2 regions of the Lactococcus sp. EKM203L genome follow, and region 2 is predicted to be linked to the other one. Evidence: predicted binding sites of a transcription regulator. Region 2 holds the regulator's gene; the other holds the start of a gene.
What was found. Region 2 encodes NrdR, which represses ribonucleotide reductase genes. Its sites were predicted from a motif close to ACACNATATATNGTGT; they were not measured.

Region 1: HFD15_RS06455 (redoxin NrdH) is a predicted target of NrdR. The motif match lies at 3,703-3,718, and genes of this name have one in related genera.

What each region holds. Positions count from the first base shown of each region.
Region 1 covers NZ_JAALEQ010000003.1:130,784-136,478, forward strand. Annotated here, with positions in the region: gene HFD15_RS06435 (PolC-type DNA polymerase III) at 1-78, opposite strand, end outside; gene HFD15_RS06440 (isochorismatase family cysteine hydrolase) at 71-610, opposite strand; gene parE (DNA topoisomerase IV subunit B) at 815-2,749, opposite strand; gene plsY (glycerol-3-phosphate 1-O-acyltransferase PlsY) at 3,024-3,662, shown strand; gene HFD15_RS06455 (redoxin NrdH) at 3,836-4,054, shown strand; gene nrdI (class Ib ribonucleoside-diphosphate reductase assembly flavoprotein NrdI) at 4,056-4,478, shown strand; gene nrdE (class 1b ribonucleoside-diphosphate reductase subunit alpha) at 4,614-5,695, shown strand, end outside.
Region 2 covers NZ_JAALEQ010000003.1:368,321-374,015, forward strand. Annotated here, with positions in the region: gene der (ribosome biogenesis GTPase Der) at 1-687, opposite strand, end outside; gene HFD15_RS07560 (pentapeptide repeat-containing protein) at 794-1,420, opposite strand; gene HFD15_RS07565 (NADPH-dependent oxidoreductase) at 1,417-2,139, opposite strand; gene dnaI (primosomal protein DnaI) at 2,132-3,013, opposite strand; gene HFD15_RS07575 (replication initiation and membrane attachment family protein) at 3,013-4,188, opposite strand; gene nrdR (transcriptional regulator NrdR) at 4,241-4,687, opposite strand; gene trmB (tRNA (guanosine(46)-N7)-methyltransferase TrmB) at 4,806-5,459, opposite strand; gene HFD15_RS07590 (phosphotransferase family protein) at 5,580-5,695, opposite strand, start outside.

The DNA of each region.
Region 1 (5,695 bases), 240 kb from region 2:
TCCAATTTGAATAATTTCATTTTTTTGTGCAGAAAATCCTGTAGTTTCAAAGTCAAATACAACATATTTCTCAGACATTTTTATTCAGTTCCTCGATAATTTCTCTTGTTTTAATTAATTTCCCAAATTTTGGTATTTCGTCAGTTTTTGTTTTCTGGAAGTTTTTTAACTTTCTGTCAGCACAGGCGTCTTCAATTATCATCGCTTCAAATCCCAAGTCCGCCCCATCTCTGGCTGTTTTTAATACTCCATTACTCATAGACACACCAGAAACATAAATTCTACTGACAGAATTATTTTTCAACTCGTCAGCTAAGCCATAATCAGATTGTTTAAATGCTGACGGCCCATATTTTACTAATTGATGTAATCTTGGATTTTTATCCAATTCATCTTGCAAAATCATCCGAGAAAAAGCTTTTTTAGCTGATTGCCAAAGTATTTTTGGTTCAACAGTCACAATATAAACTGGCTGATTTTTTTGGTCAAATGCAGAAATTAAAGCTCGATTATTTTCAATAATTTTATCCCAGCCATAAGGAACAGCATCTTTCGCTAATTTTTTAATGAATGCTTGCAAATCAATAATAATTAAAGCTGATTTTTGCATTTTTTCTCTTTTCGTTTTTTATCTTCTTTTAGAATTTCTTCCATTATATCATAGCTAACAAAATGAAACAAAGTTTCTCTTGCTAGCTTTGCTGGCTTACGAATAGGCTTGTTGTTACACCTAAAGTGAGCAATAGTGATACTTACATCATAAATTAAAGTAAAAAACCTCGAAAAATCGAGGTTAATTATTAAAGAAAGTAACTTAGAATACTGTTTCTTCTTCCATTGTAAATTTCACATTATTTTCAATCCATTTACGACGAGGTTCAACTTTATCCCCCATCAGTACTGAAACACGTTTCTCTGCTTGAGCTGCATCATCAATGGTCACTTGAATCAATGTCCGAGTTTCTGGGTCCATTGTTGTCTCCCAAAGTTGGTCAGCATTCATTTCTCCAAGTCCTTTATAACGTTGCAAATTAGCATTTTTACCAAATTGCTTGCGAAGTTCTGCTAACTCACCATCTGTCCAAGCATACTCAATTTTTTCTTTTTTGCCTTTTCCTTCACTCATTTTATAAAGTGGTGGAAGGGCAATATAGACATGACCCGCTTCAACCAATGGTTTCATATAGCGATAGAAGAAAGTCAATAAGAGCGTTTGAATGTGTGCTCCATCAGTATCGGCATCGGTCATAATAATGATTTTGTCATAATTACGGTCGGCCAAGGTAAAATCTGCCCCAACGCCTGCACCAATGGTATAAATCATTGTATTGATTTCCTCATTTTTGAGAATATCTTGCATCTTAGCTTTTTCGGTGTTAATGACTTTACCACGCAAAGGCAAAATGGCTTGGAATTTACGATCTCGTCCTTGTTTAGCGGACCCTCCGGCAGAATCTCCTTCGACCAAATAAAGTTCATTTTTATTTGGATTTTTTGTTTGAGCAGGGGTTAATTTACCAGACAAAAGTCCTTTGTCTTTTTTAGATTTCTTTCCATTTCGTGAATCTTCACGCGCTTTACGAGCCGCTTCACGAGCCTCACGGGCTTTGATTGCTTTACGAATCAAATTTTGCGCCAATTCGCCATTTTCCATCAAATAGAAACTTAGTTTCTCAGAAACCAAAGAATCAACAACTGGACGAGCTAAAGGAGAACCCAATTTATCTTTGGTTTGTCCTTCAAATTGGAGATGTTCCTCAGGAATTAAAACTGACAAGACGGCTGTCAAACCTTCACGATAATCCGAACCTTCGAGATTTTTATCTTTCTCTTTGAGTAAATTTACTTTACGAGCATATTCATTCATTGCTTTCGTAATTGCCGTCTTCAAACCTGCTTCGTGCGTTCCGCCATCTTTTGTTCGGACATTATTGACGAATGAAAGAATGTTTTCTGAATAGCCATCATTATATTGAAGGGCAACTTCAACTTCAAAACCATCTTGTTTTCCTTCAAAATAAAGAACTGGAGTCAAACTGTCTTTATCTTCATTAAGATAAGAAACGAAATCTTGAACCCCATTTTCATAATGAAATTCTTCTTTTTCATCTGTTCGTTTATCTTCAAGACTAATCGTCACTTCTTTTAAAAGAAAAGCAGACTCATTTAGTCGTTCTGAAATGATATTATATTTAAATTCTGTTGTCGAAAAAATGCTAGAATCCGGCATGAAGGTAACTTTAGTTCCTGTTTTAGACTTTGGTGCTTTCCCAATTTTTTCTAAAGTTGTCGCTGGATGTCCACCATTTTCAAAACGTTGACGATAAACAGTCCCGTCACGAGTAATTTCAACTTCTAACCAAGTCGAGAGGGCATTTACGACTGAAGATCCAACACCATGGAGTCCACCAGAAGTTTTATAACCCCCTTGACCAAATTTACCACCTGCGTGCAAAATAGTAAAAATTACTTCCACAGTTGGAATACCCATGGCGTGTTTCCCAACTGGCATTCCCCGTCCTTCATCTTCTACTGATAAAGAACCATCAGCATTAATGGTCACTGAAATTCTGTTACCAAAGCCAGATAAAGCTTCATCAACCGCATTATCTACAATTTCCCAAACCAAATGGTGCAAACCAGTTCCGTCAGTTGATCCAATATACATTCCTGGACGTTTTCTGACAGCATCCAATCCTTCAAGAACCTGAATCGCACTGTCATCATAGTTATTAATATCTATTACCATTTATTTTCCTCTCATCGAAAGCCTATATCTTCTATCTAAATCACTATTTTTTTATCCACAATGAGCTAATAAAAAATATTCATCTTGATTATTGTACCTTGTTCAGAAAGCTTTGTCAAAGGACTGCTGACAATTTTTTCATCTAATAGTAAGAATTTTTCCAAAAGTAAGTGAAGATGTTTCAATATTGTCAGTAATCTTTATTAAAAATATGATATAATTGTACAGTTAAAAGAGATTATCGATTTTAAACGAAATAAACTTCGGAGAACTTATGCTTACTATTATTCTTCTCATTGCCAGCTATCTTTTAGGGGCAATTCCATTCGGCTTATGGATTGGCAAGATTTTTTTCAAAAAAAATCTCCATGACTATGGCTCAGGAAATACTGGAACAACCAATACTTTTAGAATTCTAGGTGTAAAGGCAGGAATTTCAGTTTTTGCTTTTGACTTACTAAAGGGGACACTTGCTACTCTTTTACCCCTTTTCTTCCATATCAATGGTGTTTCACCTCTAATTTTCGGTCTTCTTGCTGTCATTGGACATACTTTTTCAATATTCGACCGCTTTAAAGGTGGTAAAGCTGTTGCAACTTCTGCTGGTGTGATTCTTGGATTTAGTCCGCTCTTCTTAATTTACCTTCTTGTTGTCTTTATCATTGTCCTATGGCTTTTTAGCATGATTAGTCTCTCTAGTGTGATAGGTGCTGTATTTGCTTTATTGGGAATTCTTATTTTCCCTAGCATCGGATTTATTCTTACTTCCTACGACCTTTTATTCTCAATTATTATTTTTGTTTTAGCAATTATTATTATTTTACGACATAGAACAAATCTCAAAAGAATCAAAAATCATTGCGAATCCCTTGTCCCATTTGGTTTAAACTTATCAAAACAAAAAGAAAAATAGCACAATATGTTGTGTTATTTTTATAATTTTACATAATTCAACACAATATCTAGTATCTTTAATTTGACTAGATATTTTTTTTACGATAAAATAAGACTATAAAAAGTCGAGAAAAAGTCAAAGACTTTTTACTCTCACTAATAAAATACGTTTGTCCTCAAAGGAGATTTAAAATGGTTACAGTCTATTCTAAAAACAATTGTATGCAATGCAAAATGGTCAAAAAATGGCTCTCAGAACATGAAATTGCCTTCGATGAAATCAATATCGATGAACAACCTGAATTTGTTGAAAAAGTGATTGAAATGGGATTTCGTGCTGCACCTGTCATTACTAAAGATGACTTTGCCTTCTCTGGTTTCCGTCCTAGCGAATTAGCAAAGTTGGCTTAATATGAAACTTGCTTATTTCAGTGTAACTGGGCAAACACGTCGCTTTGTTTCCAAAACAAACTTACCAAATGTCGAAATCAGTCCTGACGATGATATAGAAATGAATGAACCTTTTCTTTTGATAACGCCAAGTTATGCCGAAGAATCTCCAACTGTTTCTAAATCAATAGATGTTATGGACCCTATTTTTGACTTTATGGCTTATAATGATAATTATAAACATTGTCTAGGAATTATTGGTACAGGAAATCGTAATTTCGCAGGTATTTATATTTTTACTGCTAAAGAACTTTCTGCAAAATACCAAATTCCGCTTTTATATGATTTTGAGTTTAATGGTACACCAGCCGATGTTGCTGCTGTCGAAAAACTCGCTACACAGCTTGACAAAGGAGCGAAAGTCACCTTCAAAAATCCGCTGTGATTTTATGGCTTCACCTTAATGAGTGAAGCCTCTTTATTTTTAACTTTTTATTTCTATTAATTAGTTTGAACTTATTATAATATTAGAGTTCATCCCTCTGTTCTTTATGGTTGAACGCTTTAAGAAAGGTCACTTATGTCTCTAAAACAACTTAAAGATGTAACTTATTTCAAGCTTAATAACGAGATTAATATTCCCGTTAATGGTAGCATTCCTCTTGCTAAAGATAAAGAAGCAATTACTGCTTTTTTTAAAGAAAATGTCGAACCTAATCGTTATGAAGCCGATACATATATCGATAAACTCAATTGGCTCGTTAAAGAAGAATATCTAGAAGCTGAGTTTCTTGAAAAATATAAACCCGAATTTATTACCAATCTTCGGAAAGAATTGAGTAAATTTGAATTTCATTTTGATTCATTTATGGCTGCTTACAAATTTTATAATCAATATGCCATGAAAAACAATGACGGTTCTCTCTATCTTGAAGATTTTGAAGACCGTGTGTTAATGAATGCTTTATACATGGCTGACGGCGATGAAAAATTAGCTAATAATCTTGCTTTTGCAATGATTAATCGTCGTTATCAACCTGCGACTCCGACTTTTCTAAATGCTGGACGTAAGCGTCGTGGTGAATTTGTTTCTTGTTTCCTTCTACAATTAACTGATGATATGAATTCAATTGGACGAACAATTAACTCTGCCTTGCAACTTTCTAAAAATGGTGGTGGTGTTGGTCTAAACTTGACTAATTTACGTGCTGCTGGTGCACCTATCAAAGGTTACGATGGAGTGGCAGCTGGTGTCGTTCCTGTCATGAAACTTTTTGAAGACGCCTTTTCTTATGCCAATCAATTGGGGCAACGTCAAGGTGCTGGTGTTGTTTATTTATCACTATTCCATCCAGATATTATGGAATTCTTGTCCACTAAAAAAGAAAATGCGGATGAAAAAATTCGTGTTAAAACACTCTCTCTTGGGGTTACTGTTCCTGATAAATTCTATGAATTGGTTAAAAAGGGAGAAACAATGTATCTCTTTGAGCCGTATTTTGTTGAAAAATATTATGGTAAACCTTTTGCCGAAGTCGATATTACAGCTGAATATGACAAAATGGTAGCCAATCCAGAAATTCGTAAAACACCGATTAATGCCCGTGAACTTGAACAAGAACTTTCAAAACTTCAACAAGAATCTGGTTATCCTTACATCGT
Region 2 (5,695 bases):
ATCAATCATGACAAATTCTTGGTCTTCAGAATCGACAAAGTGTGTGTCAATCGCATCACGAGTTGTTCCTGCAATTGGACTTGCAATTACGCGGTCTTCGCCAAGAATAGCATTAATAAGAGATGATTTCCCAACGTTTGGGCGGCCAATCAAGCTGAACTTGATGACATTCTCATTTTCTTCTTCAATTTCATTAGGAAGATTTTGAACGATTGCATCAAGGACATCCCCTGTCCCAATCCCGTGAACGGCTGAAACAGGATAAGGATCGCCAAGTCCAAGTGAGTAGAAATCAAAGATTTCCATTCGACGTTCTGGGTTATCGACTTTATTGACAACAAGAATAACTGGTTTGTCTGTACGATAAAGAATATTAGCAACGGCTTCATCGGCATCTGTAATACCTGTTTCTCCGTCAACAACAGCGATGATAACATCTGCTTCGGTCATGGCAATTTCAGCTTGCGCACGAATTTCAGTCATGAAAGGTTCGTCTGAAAGTTCAATCCCACCTGTATCGATGATATTGAATTTACGGGTTAACCATTCTCCTGTGGCATAGATACGGTCACGAGTTACACCTGGAATGTCTTCGACAATTGAGATGCGTTCTCCTGCAATACGGTTGAATATCGTTGATTTTCCGACATTTGGACGGCCAACGATGGCTACTGTAGGTAAGCTCATATTTTTATTTCTTTCTTTGTTTACTTATTGGATAAAAAATTATAATAGTGAAGGAGGTTGTAATCCATAGACTATATAATTTTAGGCTTGGGTTTCGAGGTTCATTTTAGATAATTTCAATGCCAAACAGGCTAGTAAAAAATGGGGCTTGACTAAGACTTATCTTCATATTTTTAGCGAGTTGAGGTGTAACTTCCATGCGTTCAAATTGATTCGTAGAAAAATCAATTCCTGCAAGTGCTGTTTCCCAAAAATTTGCTGCTTCTAATTGATTTTTTAAAAGCTCCACATTCTTAAAATTACAGGCAGTAAAGAAGGTTTCTCTAGCTTCATTTTCTAAAAAGCGGACTGACTTTAAGGTAGAACCTGAAAAATTTGCATAAGTCATTAGATTTTCTGTAAACTGAAGGTCTTGTAAGTGACTTTCAGTAAAATCAGTTCCTAGCAATTTGCAGGATTTAAAGATTGAGCGATAAATGCCAATTTTATTGAAGTTTAAATTGGAAAAATCACATTTTTCAAAAAGGCAATCTGTAAATTCACTGATCGTATTGTCAGTAAATTCAAAGGTTGTGTTTTTGAAAGAACAGCCTGAAAAAATAGTTCTTTGATTGATTGTCAAAGTTTTATCTATAAATTCTGCTTGATAAATTTCTCCATCAATAAAATCTTGACTTGTGGCTACTTGATAGGTGGCTGGAAGTTTCGGTTCTAAGATTTTCTTTAATTTCACAGTAATTTTTTCGCCTTTAAATTTTCTGTTGAAGCTGAAATTTCTGGTTGGCCCCACTGGTCAACAATCCGTTCAGACCATTTGTTTAAGCGTCTATTTCCAGCATATTCTTCTTGAACTTGGTCATATTTTTCAATGGTTTCAGACGTTTGCTCAACATATTTTTCTTTAAAAGCTGTTGCTTCCAAAGGAAGACGTGGTTTTACTTTGTTCAAACGTGCGGCTTTACCGAGTGCAATGCCAAAAATAGGATAAGTATAATCTGGCAAGTTCAAGACTTTAGAAATTTCTGAGGATTGGTCTCGAATTAAGCCAACCATCACCCCGTTGTAGCCTAAAGATTCCGCTGCAAGAAGCGCATTTTGCCCAGCTGTTGCGGCATCAACTGATGTAATCAATAAGCTTTCAATTCCTTGCGGTTGGAAATTGCCTTGATGCAATTCGACTGCCTTTTGAGCACGATTTAAATCGCCAACAAAAACTAAATATGTTGCACAATTTTTGATTGATTTTTGTGGTTGAAATTCATAAATCGCATCTTTTTGAGCTTGTGATTCTACAACAATCACAGAATATGATTGGAAATTTTTCCATGTTGATGCCATTTGAGCAGCTTTTAAGATTTTTTCCAAATCTTTAGGCTCAATTGCTTCTTCTGTAAAATTTCTGACCGAAGTGTGATTCATCATTAAATCAATCGTTTCATTTGTTTCAGTCATGACGTCTATTCGTCCCCTCTAATCGCATTTCTTCTGCCAAATATTTCACGCGTTCCATAACACGTTTTGCTGGCCAAATTTCATCAGCTCGCTTGGTTTCGGCTAAATGCTGCTCTAATTCTTCCATTCTTAAATTTGAAGTGAAGAAAGTCGGGAGATTTTCTTGCATGCGATGTTGTAAAATGACTTGTAAAATACTGTCACGAACCCAAGCGTTGTTTTGCTCTGCCCCAATATCATCCAAAACTAAAACTTGGCTGGCTTTTATTTCATTGACCCAGACTTTGGCATTGTCAAAATCTAAATCAGAAATGAAAGTGGGATAATGAAGTAAAGTTGTTGAAATTCCTTTTTTGGCTAATTCGTTTGCCATTGCCGCAAGCATGAAAGATTTCCCAACACCAAAATCTCCATAAAGATAAAGTCCTTTTTTCTTGGGAAAATTAGTAATAAAATCAACTAGGGCTTGGTATGGTTTGATTCTTTGAACATCATCAAGGGCAATATCTGCCAAAGTGACTTGTTTTAAATCTTTTGGAAGTCCAATAATATTCACACGTCGCAAAAGGTTTTGAGCTGCTTGTTGCTGCGCCAATTCATTTGTCGTTTGATATGAAACATCAGCATAGCCGTGATTCATGATTAAAACAGGTTCATAACCATCAGCTGCCCGTTTTTCACCTTTTTCAAATTTTTCATGCTCACGAACGTATTCATAAAACTTGGAGTAAGAGCGTTGAATTTCGTCAGAAGTCATTTGATGTTGGGCAATAAAAGCTTGCACATCAGCATTTTTTAATACTTCTGCGACTAATTTTTCAAAATTTTCACGGATGTCTTGACGTTTTCCTAAGATGTCTCCGATAGATTCCATTAATTTTGCTCTCCTTTCAGTTTTTTGAGAGAGTCAAGCCTTATTTTCTCAAGTTTTGCAAGTTCTTCTTGGCTTGTCTTATTTTCATAATCTGGATTTGACCATTTTGGTGCTTCTTTTTTGATTTTCATTGGTCGTTTTTCAGCTCCAGTTTTTGCTTTAGCAGCAGCTAATTCTTCTCGTTCCAAAATTCGTTTTACCGCTGTTTCAGCTGTAAATACTTCATTTCTCATCCAGTCGTTGGCTAATGCATTTACAAAATTTGGATTTAACGACGCATTTTTTTGCTGTACTAAAACATAGTGAATCAAAATATTTTGGACTTCTGCTGGCAAATTTTGGCGACTTAAATTAGTTAAAAGCTTATGTTCTTCCGAACTGACAAAGCCTCCAGCTTGCGCTTTTATCTGTCGGATGAAATTATCTGGTTCATGAGATTTACTGATGACAATCAAATCGGCAAATGCTTTAGGAAAAGCTGAAAGTGCTGGTTGCGGTTGGCTAGCTCCTGAAAGACTTCTCATCAAATTATTCATGTTCAAAGTTTTATCAGCATTGGCTGTTTTTTCTGCTTGCTTGAATAATTCGTACCAATTCAGTTCAAATTTTTCTGCTAGTGAATAGAGCGTTAAGGAGTCTTGATTTTCATTGTTTAAATGATAGCCTTGACGTTCCATAATACTTTTAAAGGCCCCCATATCAAAACGTTCATTTGTATTTGAAGGGTTTTGTTGAGCTTGTGAGTCAAAACTAACTTTATAAACTTCATGAAATTTCTTGGAAACTTCTCTTCCTTTTGGTTCCATTCTTTTAGCTAAAGCAGCTACTCGGTTTTCACCAATTCTTGAAATCAAAAGTTGTCTATAAAAATCATCTGCAAGGAAATTTTCAAAATTTAGCGGACTTTTTACTTCAAAATAAAGACTGGTATGATCATCATAAACACGAACTAATGATAAGCCAGATAATTTATCTAATGCTTCAATAAAAGGATTGAGGCCGAGATTTAGATATTCCAAAAAGTGAGAAATTCTTCCAGTAGAGAAGCTTAGCATTAACTGATAAAGCGCAAAGGCATCCGTGCCAATGATTGGTAAATAGAGCAGACGAAAAGCCTCAGCGTCAAAGCTGGTCTTTCCTCGATTAAGCATTGTAAATGAATCTCCCGCTCTCATTTTTTTCCTCACTTTTTAATGTTCCTTATTCAGTCACTTTTTACTGACGGATTTATTTTTTGGTAATATTTTTAAGGAGCTCTTCTAATTCACTGACATCTTTGAATGAACGATAGACGCTGGCAAATCTGATATAGGTGATATCATCCAATTCAGCTAATTCTTGCATCACAAATTCACCAATAACATCTGATTCAACTTCATTACTGTCTAGTTGACGAATTTTTCTTTCAACATTTGCAACTGTTGTTTCAATATCTTCACTTGATACTGGGCGTTTGTATGCTGAACGAACTAAACCACGAACAATTTTTTCACGATTAAAGGGTTCACGTTTGTCATCTTTTTTGATGACTAAAAGGGGCATTTCTTCGATACGTTCAAAGGTTGTGAAGCGAAAACCACATGATTCACAAACACGACGACGGCGAATAGCATCTTCGGCTTGTCTTGAATCAACAACTTTTGATTCTTCAGAAGAACACTTTGGACATCTCATTTTATTCTCCTTAATAGATAATAAATTCTTATTAATTTTACTGACAGAAAATTGGTTTAGACTTTCTTATTCTGTCAGTAATTTTTTTCATTAGTTTTAATGACAGAAAGCAACTTATTTACTTCTTAGGCAAAAATTTTGCTTCTAATCTATAAATTACTTGACCTTTTTGTGAGAATTTTTGCTCATACTCGGTCATTACATTTTGAGGCGCAAATTCTTCGTCTTGGTGTAAATCTAACCAAACTTTTTTAAGTTCCATGCCATAGTTAGCTAAAGAAACTAAAGAATATTCAAACAATCCACGATTGTCAGTTTTGAAATGAATTTCACCTTCAGGACGTAAAATCTTTTCATAAGTTGCAAGAAAAGATTTATAAGTCAAACGACGTTTTTCATGACGTCCTTTTGGCCAAGGGTCAGAAAAGTTCAAATAGACTTGGTCAATTTCACCATCAGCAAAATATTCACTCAAAGCAGCTCCATCAACAAGCATCATTTGTACGTTTGGCAAATCTGCTTCAATTGCTTTATCTAAAGCATAAGATAAAACTGATAATTGCATATCAATTGCAATGTAATTTATTTCTGGATGAAGAGCTGCCATTCCTGTGATGAAAGCTCCTTTTCCACAACCCACTTCAATATGAATCGGATGATCATTTCCAAAACGTTCTGACCAACGTCCTTTAAAGTCCGCTGGATTTTCAACTACGATATGTGCGTTTTCAGCAAGCATTTCGCCTGCCCCTTTACGATTTCTGACGCGCATTTTTACCTCAATTTTTTAATTTTTGATAGAAAATCAGCAAAAGTGATCTTCTATTTCTTTATTTTTATTATTCAATTATAAGCCAAAAAATAGGAAGGTCCAAACCCTAGCCTATTTTTACTAAAATAATTCACAAAATTTACGAAGTCCCAAGATTTCTTGATTCACTTCTTTCATTTTTCCTCTAGAAAGATATTCAGAGATTTGGCGAAGAAAAGAAAGTTTTCCATACCAAG